2 regions of the Peribacillus sp. NPDC096540 genome follow, and region 1 is predicted to be linked to the other one. Evidence: riboswitches for the same ligand, from Rfam matches in the RefSeq annotation. Region 1 holds a riboswitch; the other holds the start of a gene.
What was found. Region 1 has a riboswitch for lysine ahead of ACQKMR_RS01275 (amino acid permease). Riboswitches for the same ligand answer to the same signal wherever they lie in the genome.
Positions count from the first base shown of each region.

Region 2: it holds a riboswitch for lysine, as region 1 does, so the genes downstream of both, ACQKMR_RS15675 (aspartate kinase) here and ACQKMR_RS01275 (amino acid permease) in region 1, are expected to answer to the same signal.

Region 1 covers NZ_JBNNTG010000001.1:285,429-292,855, reverse strand. Annotated here, with positions in the region: gene ACQKMR_RS01310 (metal ABC transporter permease) at 1-487, opposite strand, end outside; gene ACQKMR_RS01305 (metal ABC transporter permease) at 484-1,410, opposite strand; gene ACQKMR_RS01300 (metal ABC transporter ATP-binding protein) at 1,418-2,173, opposite strand; gene ACQKMR_RS01295 (metal ABC transporter solute-binding protein, Zn/Mn family) at 2,186-3,115, opposite strand; gene ACQKMR_RS01290 (helix-turn-helix transcriptional regulator) at 3,393-3,590, shown strand; gene ACQKMR_RS01285 (hypothetical protein) at 3,593-3,748, shown strand; gene ACQKMR_RS01280 (LacI family DNA-binding transcriptional regulator) at 4,149-5,111, shown strand; lysine riboswitch at 5,392-5,572, shown strand; gene ACQKMR_RS01275 (amino acid permease) at 5,669-7,120, shown strand.
Region 2 covers NZ_JBNNTG010000017.1:81,508-88,934, reverse strand. Annotated here, with positions in the region: gene sdhA (succinate dehydrogenase flavoprotein subunit) at 1-1,592, opposite strand, end outside; gene ACQKMR_RS15685 (succinate dehydrogenase cytochrome b558 subunit) at 1,663-2,271, opposite strand; gene ACQKMR_RS15680 (YslB family protein) at 2,653-3,108, shown strand; gene ACQKMR_RS15675 (aspartate kinase) at 3,169-4,401, opposite strand; lysine riboswitch at 4,492-4,668, opposite strand; gene uvrC (excinuclease ABC subunit UvrC) at 4,730-6,502, opposite strand; gene trxA (thioredoxin) at 6,606-6,947, opposite strand; gene ACQKMR_RS15660 (electron transfer flavoprotein subunit alpha/FixB family protein) at 7,167-7,427, opposite strand, start outside.

The DNA.
Region 1 (7,427 bases):
ACTGTTTGAAGAAAAGGAAAATCAGAATAAGATTGAGGATAAAACAACTGCCAACAATCCAAACAGCTTTTGGTCCCGCCTCGAATCCGCTAATTGTCATCGTGTTCCACGGAGTATAGGCAATTTCACCATACAGGACATGCTCCAGGTCAAAATCGATTTGTTGCGTATACAAACTCACTAGTACAATCCCTGTTGCAAAAAGAGAGGTGAACACAATGCCGATTGCTGCGTCAGACTGAACACCTGAAGATTGAAAAAGCTGGATCAAGATTACTGTAAGTAACCCTAGTGCAGCTGCCCCGATCAGCATTGGAACCGAGTCACGTGTCCCGGTTATTAAAAATGCCAATACGATTCCAGGTAAAACGGAATGACTGATTGCATCCCCAATCAATGTCATTTTTCTGACTATCAAAAAGCAACCTAATACACTGCAAGAACTCGCAACTAGTGCCCCGACTAAGATAATCCAAAAATCATTCATAATGGATGGCTCCCTTTCCTTTTATCCTGTTCGAGAGAATATTTCTTTTTCGTTGATAACCTTCTCCATACAGTTGAAAGCACCCCACGTTTAGGAGCAAAAAGCATCGAAAAGAAAAACCATACCGTCGCGGACAAGACAATTAATGGACCTGTCGGCAAATTATTGACCGATGTACTGATTAACGTACCTGATACTCGGCTCAGCATACCGAATATTCCAGACAGGATAACCATGATATGTAGCCGCTCTGTCCAGTACCTAGCGGAAACAGCCGGAGTGATGAGTAAAGATGCCATTAATACAACTCCTACTGCTTGAATACCGATGACCACAGCCGCCACGATCAGCATCATAATGAAATAGTCTAGAAAAACAACCGGTAATCCTAACCCCTTAGCAAATCCCGGGTCGAAGGACAGTAATTTAAATTCCTTAAAAAATACGGCACAAGTGAAGATGAGTATAAAGGAAACAGCCATCATCATATAGACATCCGACATAACCATTGATGCAGTCTGCCCGAATAGAAATGTATCCAACCCGCTCTGGTTTCCATATTCACTCTGCTGGATTTGCGTAAGTAACACAATTCCAAAACCAAAAAAAGAAGATAACACAATTCCGAGTGCAGCATCTTGCTTGACCTTACTGTACCTCGTAAGTACGCTGATTAGGCAAACTGCTAATAAACCAGCCAAAGCTGCTCCTATAAGAAAGAAGGAAGTAGATTTCACCCCAGTTAATATAAAAGCAACGCAAATCCCTGGCAATGCCGCATGTGCGAGTGTGTCACCAAGCAAAGACTGCTTTCTGAGGTAGGCAAAACTGCCGATGACTCCACTGCTTAATCCGAGGAACATTGTGCCAAGCAGAATCCACCGTATATTCGGATCATTAATAATATCCAGTAAATTCATCATGTACACCTCATTTTAATAATAGACCGGACTGTGCATCTGATAATATCGCTAAGCGGCCCCCGTATGTTTCCTGTAAGTATTCGGGGATAAATACCTCTTCTGTCGGCCCAATTTTCATAACCTTTTTATTCAGCAGCATCGTCCAATCAAAATATTCCTTTACAGTCGATAAATCATGGTGCACAACAAGAACCGTCTTACCTTTTTCCTTCAATTCCATCAGCAATTGAATGATCGCTTTCTCTGTTGCTGCATCAACTCCTACAAACGGTTCATCCATAAAATAAATATCCGCTTCTTGTGCTAAAGCACGAGCTAGAAAAATCCGTTGCTGTTGCCCACCTGAGAGCTGGCTTATCTGGCGGTTAGCGTATTCAACCATCCCCACTTTATCCAAGCATTCCATAGCCTTCTGTCTTTCGGCCTTTCCCGGTCGCTTCAACCATCCGAGGTGACCATACCTGCCCATCATCACGACATCGAGAGCATTAGTTGGAAAATCCCAATCTACTGACTCCCGCTGTGGTACGTAGCCGATGCTCTTCCTCATCGATTTGTAGGAAGATCCACTGATTGTGACTTCCCCAGATAATTTAGGAATCAATTCAAGTATCCCCTTTATTAATGTAGATTTCCCTGCTCCATTTGGTCCAATGATACCGATTAGATTCCCTTCCGGCACCTCAAAAGAGACATCTTTGACAACCGGTTTTTTATGATAAGCTATCGTTAAATTTTCTACCTTAAGAGCTGCTTGATTCATTCTTTCTCCCCCTTATTTCAAAGCATTAACAATGGTGTCGGTATTATGGCGGACCATACCGATATATGTTCCTTCTTCAGTGCCTCTTTCCCCCATCGCATCCGAGAATAGTTCACCACCGATTTTCACTTTGTGACCTTGCTTTTCAGCTCCTTGAATAACCGCTTCAATAGCCTTTCTTGGCACGCTAGACTCTATGAATATTGCTTTAATTTTATTCTTCACAAGATAATTCCGCATATCCTTCACATCTTTTGATCCATATTCCGATAGTGTATTAATTCCCTGTAGCCCTCTAACTTCCAATCCATATGACTTGCCATAATACCCAAATGCATCATGTGCCGTAACGAGCACTCTCTGATCTTCTGGTATTTTATTTATTTCTTCCTGTACATATTTATCAAGTTCCTGTAACTGCAGAACATAGGCTTCATAATTTTCTAGATAACTTGCTTCATGGTCAGGATCATTGGCAATTAACTCTTTCTTTACCGCTTCCGAGGCAACCATCCAGAGCTTTACATCAAACCAAACATGTGGATCATGTTCCTTTGCACTTACTTTACGAAGTTGTTCCTCCTTGAGATCCTCCGTTACCGCAATCGTCGGTTTATTCTTGCTCATCATTTCAAAAATATCCGTCATTTTCCCTTCAAGGTGCACACCGTTATAAAAAATCATGTCAGCAGAATCCAGTGTCTTCACATCACCCTGTGTTGCCTTATAAAGGTGGGGATCGACTCCAGGTCCCATTAAACTAGTGACCTCTACTTGTTTACCACCGATATTCTCAACCAAGTCCCCAATCATCCCTGTTGTTGCGACGACCTTTACCTTGCTATTGCCTTTATCTTGTTCAGTCGTATCATTGCTGCATCCCGTTAAAAGGAGCACAGCAGCAAGTACACCACCAATAGTTTTTAGAAAACTCACCCACATTCCCTCCTTTTTCATTTCCCTAAAAATGTTTACCAAGTGCAAAATTTAGTTTAAATTTTTTTCCTATTATCATATTTTCGCGGATGCTAAAAATTTTCCTATACGCAACTTGTTTTATACTATACACAAATATACTAAAAAACTGCAACACTTTTATCTTTGACCACTATTCTTTATCATAGGATTTTGTCGAATAAAATTCATTTACATATTTTCAGTTTGTAAAGTACACTTTACGTAAAGCTAACTTTACATTAATGAAAGGAGTTTAAGAAATTTGAAAAATAACATTCGGGAACTACGCAAAGCGCATAAACTTACACAAGAAAGGCTGTCCGAACTTACAGGTGTGTCCCGACAAACGATTATTTCTATAGAAACAGGAAGATTCGACCCTTCCATCAAGCTTGCTTACAAGTTAGCGAAGGTGTTTCAACTAGCCATTGAAGATATATTTATATTTGAGGAGGAGTAGTAATGGAGGATTTTAACTGGTGGGCTTTTTTAGGAATTATGCTTGGGATTATTTGCGGACTGACTGGATTATGGTGGGGACGCCGTGCCGCCGCCAAGCAACGGGGATTAGATGAACGTTTTGACCTCATCCGAACTAGAGCACGGGCATCCAGCTGATTTTTCACTCTTATTGCGACATGCTTTTTTTTCTGCTTATTACTATTTGGCGTGAAACTTTCTGTCGCTCCTGTCCTTGGCATTCTGTTACTCATTCATCTATGTTCTTGGGCAATTCTCGTGTTCTATTATCACGCTAAGCTTTAGCCGATTCAGTTATCCGACTTTAACGATATGGCTAAAGACGCTAATCCCAATTCGATACCACATAGTACAATCAGACAGAGTAAAGTTTGAACCATCCTAATCCCCTCCTCTAAGACTTTTTTCAATCTTAAAGGATGAAACCCATACCAGAACAAGACCCTAAATGAAGAAATCTTTAGTTCTCTTATTCTCGCCTCTTGCTCTGAAATGGGTTTCATACGATACAATAAAAAAAAGAAAAAATGGTGATTCTATGACAAATATTAAAAAAATTGCTCAATATGCAGGTGTGTCCGTTACCACAGTGTCTCGTGTAATGAATAATCACCCATATGTTAGTCCTGAAAAAAGAAAGAGTGTTTTACAGGCCATTGATCAATTAAACTATTCGAGAAATATCAACGCCATTCATCTTTCAAAAGGCAAAACAAATCTAATCGGCGTCATCATTCCCTTCACCAATCACCCCTATTACGGAGCAATCGTGAATGGAATTACAAAACAAGCCAATGCTATCGGCTATCATATAGTCATCTTTCAAACTCAATATGAAAGAGAAAAAGAAATTCAGGCATTGAATATGTTACAAATGAAGCAAATCGATGGCATTATCGTTTGTTCAAGAATTTCAGAAATGAAGGTCCTCTTGGACTATCAGAAATATGGACCAATTATTTTATGTGAAGATACAGCCCAGGCTGAATTATCATCCATCAGTATTGATCACTATGCCGCTTTTTCTTCTGCTCTTGAATACGTGGTTGCTAAAGGCTATAAGAAAATTGGATACAGTCTCGGGCGAAAAAAGAGCAGAAACAGCTACCTTCGTACAAAGGCATTTAACGATATTATGAATAAGTATCATCTTATAAATAATAAAGAATGGCTGTTTGAGGGCAGTTATCACATCAAAGATGGCGAGAAATTGTTCCAAGATTGGAATTCTATGATAGATAAACCAGAAGCTATCATCATTACTAATGATGACACCGCTGCCGGATTCATTCTTTCAGCTAACAAATCGGGAATGAAAGTACCTGAAGACGTGGCCATTCTTGGTTTTAATAATGATAGCCTCAGTGAGATGCTCGATATCACAACCGTTTCCTTGCCGCTTGATTTAATTGGAAAAATGGCTGTTGATCTATTTGAAAATCCAGAAGTTATCAGACATGTAAAATTAGATTACACTCTTATGAAACGTAAAACTATTTGAAATATCGTAATTATTAGAATAAAATTATTTTTAAATGACAAACATTTAAACACCAAATTTAAGTAATACATTTAAAAACTAGGAAAAAATAACCTTGAAAAATAATCATTGCGCTATCTATAAGATTATTTTATAATTTTAATATAGCAAAGTTTACTCAATGACCTGCTGACATAGAAGCGGTTGACTGAACATTATACTGAGATCGTATAAGTTGACTAGAGGTTGACGCAACGATTTATATATTTAGTATAAGAAAATTGAATACTTCCTCATTTACCGATGAGTTAGAGGCTGCGACTTATAAAAGTAGAACGGACGAGATTCAGGAAAATTGACGACTCCGTTTGAAAGGATAAGTTGCCGAAGTTTAGATATGGTCCTTGTATATCTAGGCTGGCGGTGTTACCGAACAGGTACACCACTGTCACGTTTTTTAAACGTGGGGAGCTATCTTCGGAAGGATAAACGGGTTTATTATAAACAGCCGTCGATCTTTTTCGACTGCTGTTTTTTTATATATCGTTCCCTTCCAATAAAAAGGAGTGTAACATCAATTGTCAAATTCACGAGAAACATCAAATCCCACTGAGTTGAAAAGGAGCCTGAAAGCACGGCACTTAATGATGATTTCATTAGGTGGAACGATTGGAACAGGTTTATTTTTAGCAAGTGGCGGTGCCATCCATACGGCTGGACCTGGAGGTGCTTTGGTAGCATACTCAGCCATTGGCTTCATGGTTTATTACTTAATGACAAGTCTTGCAGAAATGGCAGCATTCATGCCAGTAGCCGGTTCGTTCCGTGTCTACGCATCCAAATTCGTCGATCCGTCTTTCGGTTTCGCGATTGGCTGGAACTATTGGTATAACTGGGCCATTACAATTGCAGCAGAACTCGCTGCCGTTGTCCTGATTATGAAATTCTGGTTCCCGGACAGCTCGTCCATTATTTGGAGTGCCGTTGCGTTAATTATTATGTTTCTTTTTAACTATATGTCTGTTAAAGGATTTGGCGAAGCTGAATTCTGGTTTGCTTTAATTAAGATCGTGACCGTTATCATTTTCTTAATCACTGGATTTTTAATGATTTTCGGAATCCTGGGCGGTAAAGACCCAATTGGTTTTTCTAATTTCACCATGGGAGAAGGTCCATTTAACGGAGGCTTCTTCACAATTCTAGGTGTATTCATGGCAGCAGGTTTCTCTTTCCAAGGAACAGAATTACTTGGTGTTACAGCCGGTGAAAGTGAGAATCCAGAAAAAAATATCCCTAAAGCGATCAAGTCCGTTTTTTGGCGCATACTCTTATTCTATATCCTTGCGATTTTTGTAATTGGAATGATCATTCCGTTCACAGATGCACGTTTATTGAGTGAGGATGTAGCGGTCAGTCCATTTACGCTTGTATTTGAACGCGCAGGTCTTGCATTTGCGGCATCGGTCATGAACGCAGTTATATTGTCATCTGTGCTCTCTGCTGGTAACTCCGGCATGTATGCTTCGACTCGTATGCTATGGGATTTGGCCCGCGACGGAAAAGCTCCGAAATTCCTTGGCAAGCTCGATAAAAGAGGGGTTCCTGTGAATGCTCTTATTGCGACTTCTTTAGTCGGTTGCCTTGCTTTCTTAGCTTCATTTTTCGGAGACGGCGTCGTTTATATTTGGTTATTAAATGCTTCAGGTATGGCTGGATTTGTCACATGGGTTGGAATTGCGATTGCTCACTATCGCTTCCGCAAAGCCTATGTAGCTCAAGGTCTTGATTTGAATGCTTTACCATACCTTGCTAAAGGCTTCCCAACTGGTCCGATTTTCGCGCTCGTCTTATGTATTTTCATTATCATTGGACAAGGCTACCAAGCATTCAGCAGCAGCGGGATTGATTGGAATTCAATGTTTGTTTCTTACATTGGCCTGATTTTATTCTTCGTCCTATGGTTCGGCTATAAGATTAAGTATAAAACTAAAATCGTTCCACTTGAGGAATGTGATTTTAAAGTAAAATAAGCGTTTTAAAGGACCTGATTTCCAGAGGAATTGATATTATCCCCTTAAAGTAGACAGTGTAAAAAGTCCATGAAAAAACATGGATGTTACACTATTACTTGGAGGGGATTTTATTTTGGCTAAAAAAGGGGATAAATTTCAAACTTATTCAGAGGAATTCAAGATTCAGGTTGTCCAAAGTTATTTAAATATTGGTAGCCAATCTGCTATAGCGAAGTAATATGGTCTAAAAAGTAAAACGCAGTTAATGGATTGGGTGCGAAAATATCAAGATACTGGCGGTATTTCAGACTCAAGAGGAAAAAGC
Region 2 (7,427 bases), on a different contig from region 1:
GCTCCGCGGCTTTCGTCACGGTTTAAAGCACCAATTGTGATAACACGAGCTAATTGCATCATGTTTTGAAGCTGTCTAGTGAAGGCAGCTCCTTGGTTGCTCCATTTAGCAGTGTCGTTGATGTTAATTTTCTTGTAACGTTCCATCAACTCAAGAATCTTGTTATCAGTTTCTTTCAACTTGTCATTGTAACGAACTACAGTAACATGCTGTGTCATCCACTCACCAAGTTCTTTGTGTAGAACATACGCGTTTTCATTACCATCAAGAGACATTACTGCATTCCATTTTTCTTGTTGTTGTTTTTCGTAACCATCAAACAATGAAGAAGGAATAGACTCTGAAGTTTTATCAAGGCCTTCAATATATTTAACTGCATTCGGTCCAGCTACTGAACCACCATAGATTGCAGAAAGAAGTGAATTCGCACCTAAACGGTTACCACCATGTTGGGAGTAATCACACTCACCTGCAGCAAATAAACCTTTAATGTTTGTCATTTGGTCATAATCCACCCAAAGTCCGCCCATAGAATAGTGAACTGCAGGGAAGATTTTCATTGGAACTTTACGAGGATCTTCACCCATGAATTTCTCGTAAATTTCAATGATTCCGCCAAGTTTGATATCAAGTTCTTTAGGGTCTTTATGAGAAAGATCCAGGTAAACCATGTTTTCTCCATTAATACCAAGCTTCATGTTCATACATACGTCGAAGATTTCACGAGTCGCGATATCACGAGGTACAAGGTTACCATAAGCAGGATATTTTTCTTCAAGGAAATACCAAGGTTTTCCGTCTTTATATGTCCAGATACGTCCACCTTCACCACGAGCAGATTCACTCATTAGACGAAGCTTATCATCTCCAGGGATTGCAGTTGGATGAATTTGAATGAACTCACCATTTGCATAATTTACACCTTGTTGATAAACAATGGATGCTGCTGAACCTGTATTAATCATTGAGTTAGTTGATTTACCGAAAATGATTCCAGGACCACCGCTCGCCATGATGACAGCGTCGCCAGGGAATGATTTGATTTCCATTGAAGTCAAGTTCTGTGCTACGATACCGCGTGCTGTTTGGTCGTCATCGATAACAGCTCCAAGGAATTCCCAGCCTTCATATTTCGTTACAAGGCCTTCTACTTCATAACGACGAACCTGCTCGTCCAATGCGTAAAGTAATTGCTGACCAGTTGTTGCACCCGCAAATGCTGTACGGCTATGTTGAGTACCACCGAAACGACGGAAATCAAGAAGACCTTCCGGAGTACGGTTGAACATTACGCCCATACGATCAAACATATGGATAATCGATGGTGCTGCTTCGCACATCGCTTTAACCGGTGGTTGGTTAGCTAAGAAATCTCCGCCATAAACTGTATCATCAAAGTGGATATATGGAGAATCCCCTTCACCTTTTGTATTTACTGCCCCATTGATTCCGCCTTGGGCACAAACTGAGTGAGAGCGTTTAACAGGTACTAAAGAAAATAAATCAACCTGTTGTCCCAGCTCTGCTGCTTTGATCGTAGCCATTAAACCAGCTAGACCTCCACCAACGATAATAATTTTACCTTTACCCAATTCTGTCACTCCCTTATTTCCATTAGCAAAGCTATGTTTTTCCTAATACTTATAAATGAACTCTATCTTCTTATACGAAAGCGAAAATTGCGCTAACCCCTACATAAGAAAGAAGAACGAAAACGATCAAAGTAACGTAAGTCATGATTTTTTGCGATTTAGGTGAAACTGTCAGACCCCAGCTCACAGCAAATGACCATAATCCATTAGAGAAGTGGAAAATTGTCGAAATGACCCCAACTAAATAAAATGCAATCATAAATGGATTAGAGAAAATCTCAGCCATCATGTCAAAGTCTACCTCTGTACCTAATGCTGCTTGAATTCTAGTTGACCAAACATGCCAAACAAGGAAAATCAACGTAATGATTCCGCTTAGACGTTGTAAAAAGAACATCCAATTTCGGAAAAATCCAAACCTACCCAAATTATTTTTAGCCGTAAACGCGATATAAATCCCGTAAACCGCATGATAAATCAAAGGTAAGAAAATGATGAAGATTTCCAAGAAATAACGAAACGGTATGCTTTCTAAGAAATGTGCTGCTGAATTAAATGATTCCGGTCCCTTTGTTGCCATATAGTTGGTAACTAAATGTTCCAACAAGAACAGCCCGATCGGAATAACTCCAAGTAGTGAATGAAGTCTACGATTCCCAAACTCACGATTTTGTGCCACTAAGTGCCCCCCCTTAATTTGTGAAAAATCATGCAAAGATAAACTGGTGGCTACCTTTTATCTCCGCGTGAAAATAAAGTATAGAATTTGAAACATCCCTATACTTTCTTACAATTATGTGACATGTCCATTTTACTCCTGACTTCTATGTGCGTCAAGAAAACGGATACAAGAATTCTCTTTTTCAGAATAGATTTTTTTGGTTATAATTGTATAATTTTTAATTGTCAAGAATTTAATTTGTAGAAATTACTATTTAATCTATTAATATCCCGGAATAATTTCTCATTTTTTCCCAATTACTATTGAAATAATAAAAAAACAGTATAATTTGCAAAAGAAAAACGTTTATAATAGATTTACAGAAAGAGGCGATAAACTATGAAAAAAAATATTGCTGCAGCGATAGAAGAAGAAATTCAAACAGAAGAATTCCAAGTTCCAGCTTTCGGCTACGAATTAATCAGAGAAGTTTTATTGAACGATATTCTCGGAAAAGATTCTAATCAAATTCTCTATTGGGCAGGTAAACAGTTAGCGAGAAAATTCCCATTGAATGGCGAACAGGAAGTTATTGCATTTTTCCAAAATGCAGGCTGGGGCCATCTTGAAATCATAAAGTTTTCGAAAAACGAGATGGAATTATCCTTAACAGGAGAAATAATCAGCCGTCGCTTAGATCTTCATCCTGACTGCCACTTCCAACTTGAAGCCGGTTTCCTTGCCGAGCAGATTACACTGCAGAAAAGATTCTTTAGTGAATCAACAGAAGAAATCAAACGTCGCGCAAAAAAAGTGACATTTACCATTCAATGGGATCCTAGAGACCCAATCTAATGAGCCCAAAAACAGACTTACCCTTTGTCGGAAGTCTGTTTTTCATTAGACTCCAGGCAATCAAGCAAGCACTTTTGCATGCTGTCCTAGTTTAAACGCTTCATGAAGTGCTTCGACTGCCTTCACCATTTCCTTTTCATTGACGACAGTTGAGACTTTAATTTCAGATGTGCTGACCATTTTCACTTGGATACCTGTGTTAGCCATCACTTCAAACATCTCGGCAGCCACTCCCGGATTAGATACCATTCCTGAACCGACGATAGACACTTTGGCCAATCCGCCCTCTGTTTCCACTCTATCGAATGCCAATTGGTCTTTATTGTTTTCTAGCACGATTAAAACAGCTTCCGTATCTTCACTTTTTATGGAGAAGGATAGGTTTGTTGTATCCTCTGCGGTCATACTTTGAATAATAATGTCAACGTTAATCCGGCTTTTTGCAAGTGTCATGAAAATTGTGGATAATGAACCTAGAGATCGGGGCAAACCATTCACTGTGACCCTTGTAATACTATCTTCAAAAGCAATGCCGCGTACAATTAAATTTTCTTCCATAGTTGCTTCCTCCTCAATTTTAGTTCCTGCTTCTTTCTCTATACTCGAACGGACTTCAAGCGGAATCTGGTGGTTTTTCGCATACTCGACAGCTCTTGGATGAAGGACACCCGCCCCTAGATTGGCAAGTTCTAGCATTTCATCGTAAGAAATAGATTGCAGTTTTCGAGCGTCTTTTATGTAGCGAGGGTCTGTTGTAAATACACCCGTTACATCGGTATAAATATCGCATCGGTCTGCATTCAATGCTGCAGCAATAGCCACTGCAGTCGTATCGGACCCGCCCCTCCCTAGTGTCGTGATTTCTCCGTTTGCATCATTCCCTTGGAAACCAGCAACGACCACAATTTTCTTTGCTTGAAGCTGAGCTTGTATTCTCGAAGCATCAATATTTAAAATCCTGGCATTCCCATGAACTGATTCTGTTTGCATGCCAGCCTGCCAGCCGGTGAAAGAAATAGCTTCACGTCCCGCTTCAATTAAAGCCATCGTTAACAGGGAAATCGTGACCTGCTCTCCAGTCGTCAATAACATATCCATTTCCCTCTTGCTTGGGGTTCTGGAAATATCTTGGGCCATGTAAACTAATTCATCCGTTGTTTTCCCCATAGCTGAAACAACGACGACTACATCATTCCCATTCTCAGCTTCCTCAATTACTCGATTGGCAACATTTTTGATTTTCTCGACACTACCGACGGATGTCCCGCCAAATTTTTGAACGATTAATGCCATCCTAATGCACCCTCTTTTTCTTTTTTAGGCAATAAAAAAAGCAATGAGAAATATCTCATTGCTGTGATCACGTATTTAATACAGTAAACACAGTGAGATAGCTCTCCAGGGTATATCCCCTGACAATCCGCCATTTATTAAATGTCAGACCAGAAAAACAAGGTATGAGTCTTGTCTTCCTTCGGCGTTATCCCCTTTCAAAACCTTTCATCGAAGCTCATACTTCTCCAGGTTTTTACTCTTGAATTCCGCACCTCTATCAGCACTTTTAAGTTGTCTAGTTAAAAATTCCTTCTTATCATAGCATAGAGAAATGTAGGTAGCAAGATTATTCTTGCAATTTTCTAACGATTCCTTCAGCTATCCCTTTTGGCATGCCTGCCTCAATAATTTGTTCTAAAGATGCCTCTTTAATTTTTTTCAATGAACCAAAATGCCTTAACAATTGCTTTCTTCGTTTTTCTCCGACTCCAGGAATATCATCAAGCTGCGAGTGAACCGCATTTTTCCCACGTAGCTGGCGATGAAACGTAATCGCAAACCGATGCACTTCGTCCTGAATTCTTTGCAGCAGATAAAATTCCTGGCTACGCGAATCAAGCGGTACTAGTTCCAGCGGATTGCCAATCATCAATTGCGATGTTCTGTGCTTTTCATCCTTAATGAGACCAGAAAGCGGAATATCAAGACCCAGTTCATTTTCTAAAATATCTCGAACAGCCTCCACATGTCCCTTTCCGCCATCAATAATGATTAAATCCGGAAGTGGCAGCCCTTCTTTTAAAACACGTGAATATCTTCTGCGGACAACTTCACGCATCGATTCATAGTCATCGGGTCCTTGGACAGTTTTGATTTTATATTTGCGATACTCTCTTTTTTCCGGCTTACCATCAATAAATACAACTAAGGCAGAAACCGGATCACTGCCCTGTATGTTTGAGTTATCAAAAGCCTCAATCCGATGCGGAGTGTAAATGCCTAATTGTACCCCGAGATTTTCCACCGCATTGATCGTTCTTTCTTCATCCCTTTCAATTAAAGAAAACTTTTCTTGAAGGGCTATGGCAGCATTTTTATTCGCCAATTTAAGCATATCCTTTTTCGATCCCCGTTTTGGATGAATCGTTTTCACGCCAAGCAGCCCCTCAGCCATTTCCGCATCTACTGACTCTGGCAGCAAAATTTCCTTTGGTTTAAAGTGATTGGTTATCTCGTAAAACTGACCTAGGAATGTAAGAAGTTCCTGATCCGGTTCATCATACACTGGAAACAGTGAAACATCCCTTTCTATCAATTTCCCTTGTCGCACAAAAAATACCTGAACACACATCCAGCCTTTGTCATAGGCATAGCCAAATACATCACGGTCGATAAAATCAGTCGTCATCATTTTTTGCTTCTCCATCGTGATATCGATGTGGGCAATTTTGTCACGGAACTCCTTCGCTCTTTCGAAATCAAGATCTTCTGATGCTTCTAACATTTTTTCTGTCAGTTCTTTTTTTATCTCAGTATGGCCGCCGTTTAAAAATCGATTGATATCATCCACCATTTTTTTATATTCCTGTTCCTCTACATCATACACACATGGAGCCAGGCATTGCCCGAGGTGGTAATAGAGACAAACGCGATCCGGCAGGGTATTGCATTTTCTAAGAGGGTAGATGCGGTCGAGTAGTTTTTTCGTTTCATTGGCCGCAAAGGCATTCGGATACGGACCGAAATATTTACCTTTATCTTTTTTGACTTTTCTCGTAATGATTAATCGCGGATGCCGTTCAGCAGTCAACTTGATGAATGGATACGTCTTGTCATCCTTCAGCATGATATTATATTTTGGATCATGTTTTTTGATTAAATTTAACTCTAAAATGAGTGCCTCGATATTGGACGAGGTAACGATGTATTCAAAATCCTCAATCTCATTAACGAGCCGGAACGTTTTCCCATCATGAGAACCGGTGAAATAAGAGCGCACACGGTTTTTTAACACTTTCGCTTTTCCTACATAAATGATCGTTCCCTGACGATCCTTCATTAAATAGCAACCAGGTTGATCGGGAAGAAGGGCAAGTTTATTCTTTATTTGTTGGTTCATACATTCAGCCTCCTGTTCTCCCTTTTTACAATTAATTATATATCAAGATAGCGAAAAAAGCTTCAAGTCCGCAGACTTGAAGCTTTTTTTAGCTAACTTAATATTAAGCGTGTTTTGCAATAAGTTCAGCAAGTGCTTCTTTAGGTTGGAAACCAACAACTTTATCTACTACTTCACCGTCTTTTAGGACGATTAATGTCGGAATGCTCATTACGCCGAATTTTCCAGCTGTTTCTTGGTTTTCGTCTACATCCACTTTTACGATTTTAGCTGATTCGCCAATTTCAGTATCAAGCTCTTGAAGAACAGGAGCAATCATTTTACAAGGTCCACACCATGGAGCCCAGAAGTCTACAAGAACGACACCCTCGCTAGTATCAGTTGTGAAAGTTTGGTCAGTTGCATTTACAATAGCCATATATTTATCCTCCTCAAATTTACTCAAATAACTAAAGACAGTATAACATTGATACTAGAATCGATGCTAATATTTTGCTTCAGTGGTAGGATGTCCAAAAACAGAGTAAATATACAGGTTTCTTAGCTCTTCCTGATAGCTCAATTATTAATAAAAATTACATGTCAAAAAAAAACAAGGCATTTATCAGCTAACTGTCAAATGCCTTGTTTCTTACCTATTTGTTTCTTCTTTAAATGCTTTCTATTACGCGTTCACTTTTAACTTTTTGAATTCTTCTGTTAGTAGTGGAACAACTTCGAAAAGATCTCCGACAATGCCATAATCAGCTACATTAAAAATGTTAGCTTCTGGATCTTTATTGATGGCAACGATAACTTTAGAGTTGGACATACCAGCTAAATGCTGAATAGCTCCAGAAATTCCGCAGGCAATATATAGGTCCGGAGTAACAACTTTACCCGTTTGACCGATTTGCAAAGAGTAATCGCAATAGTCTGCATCACA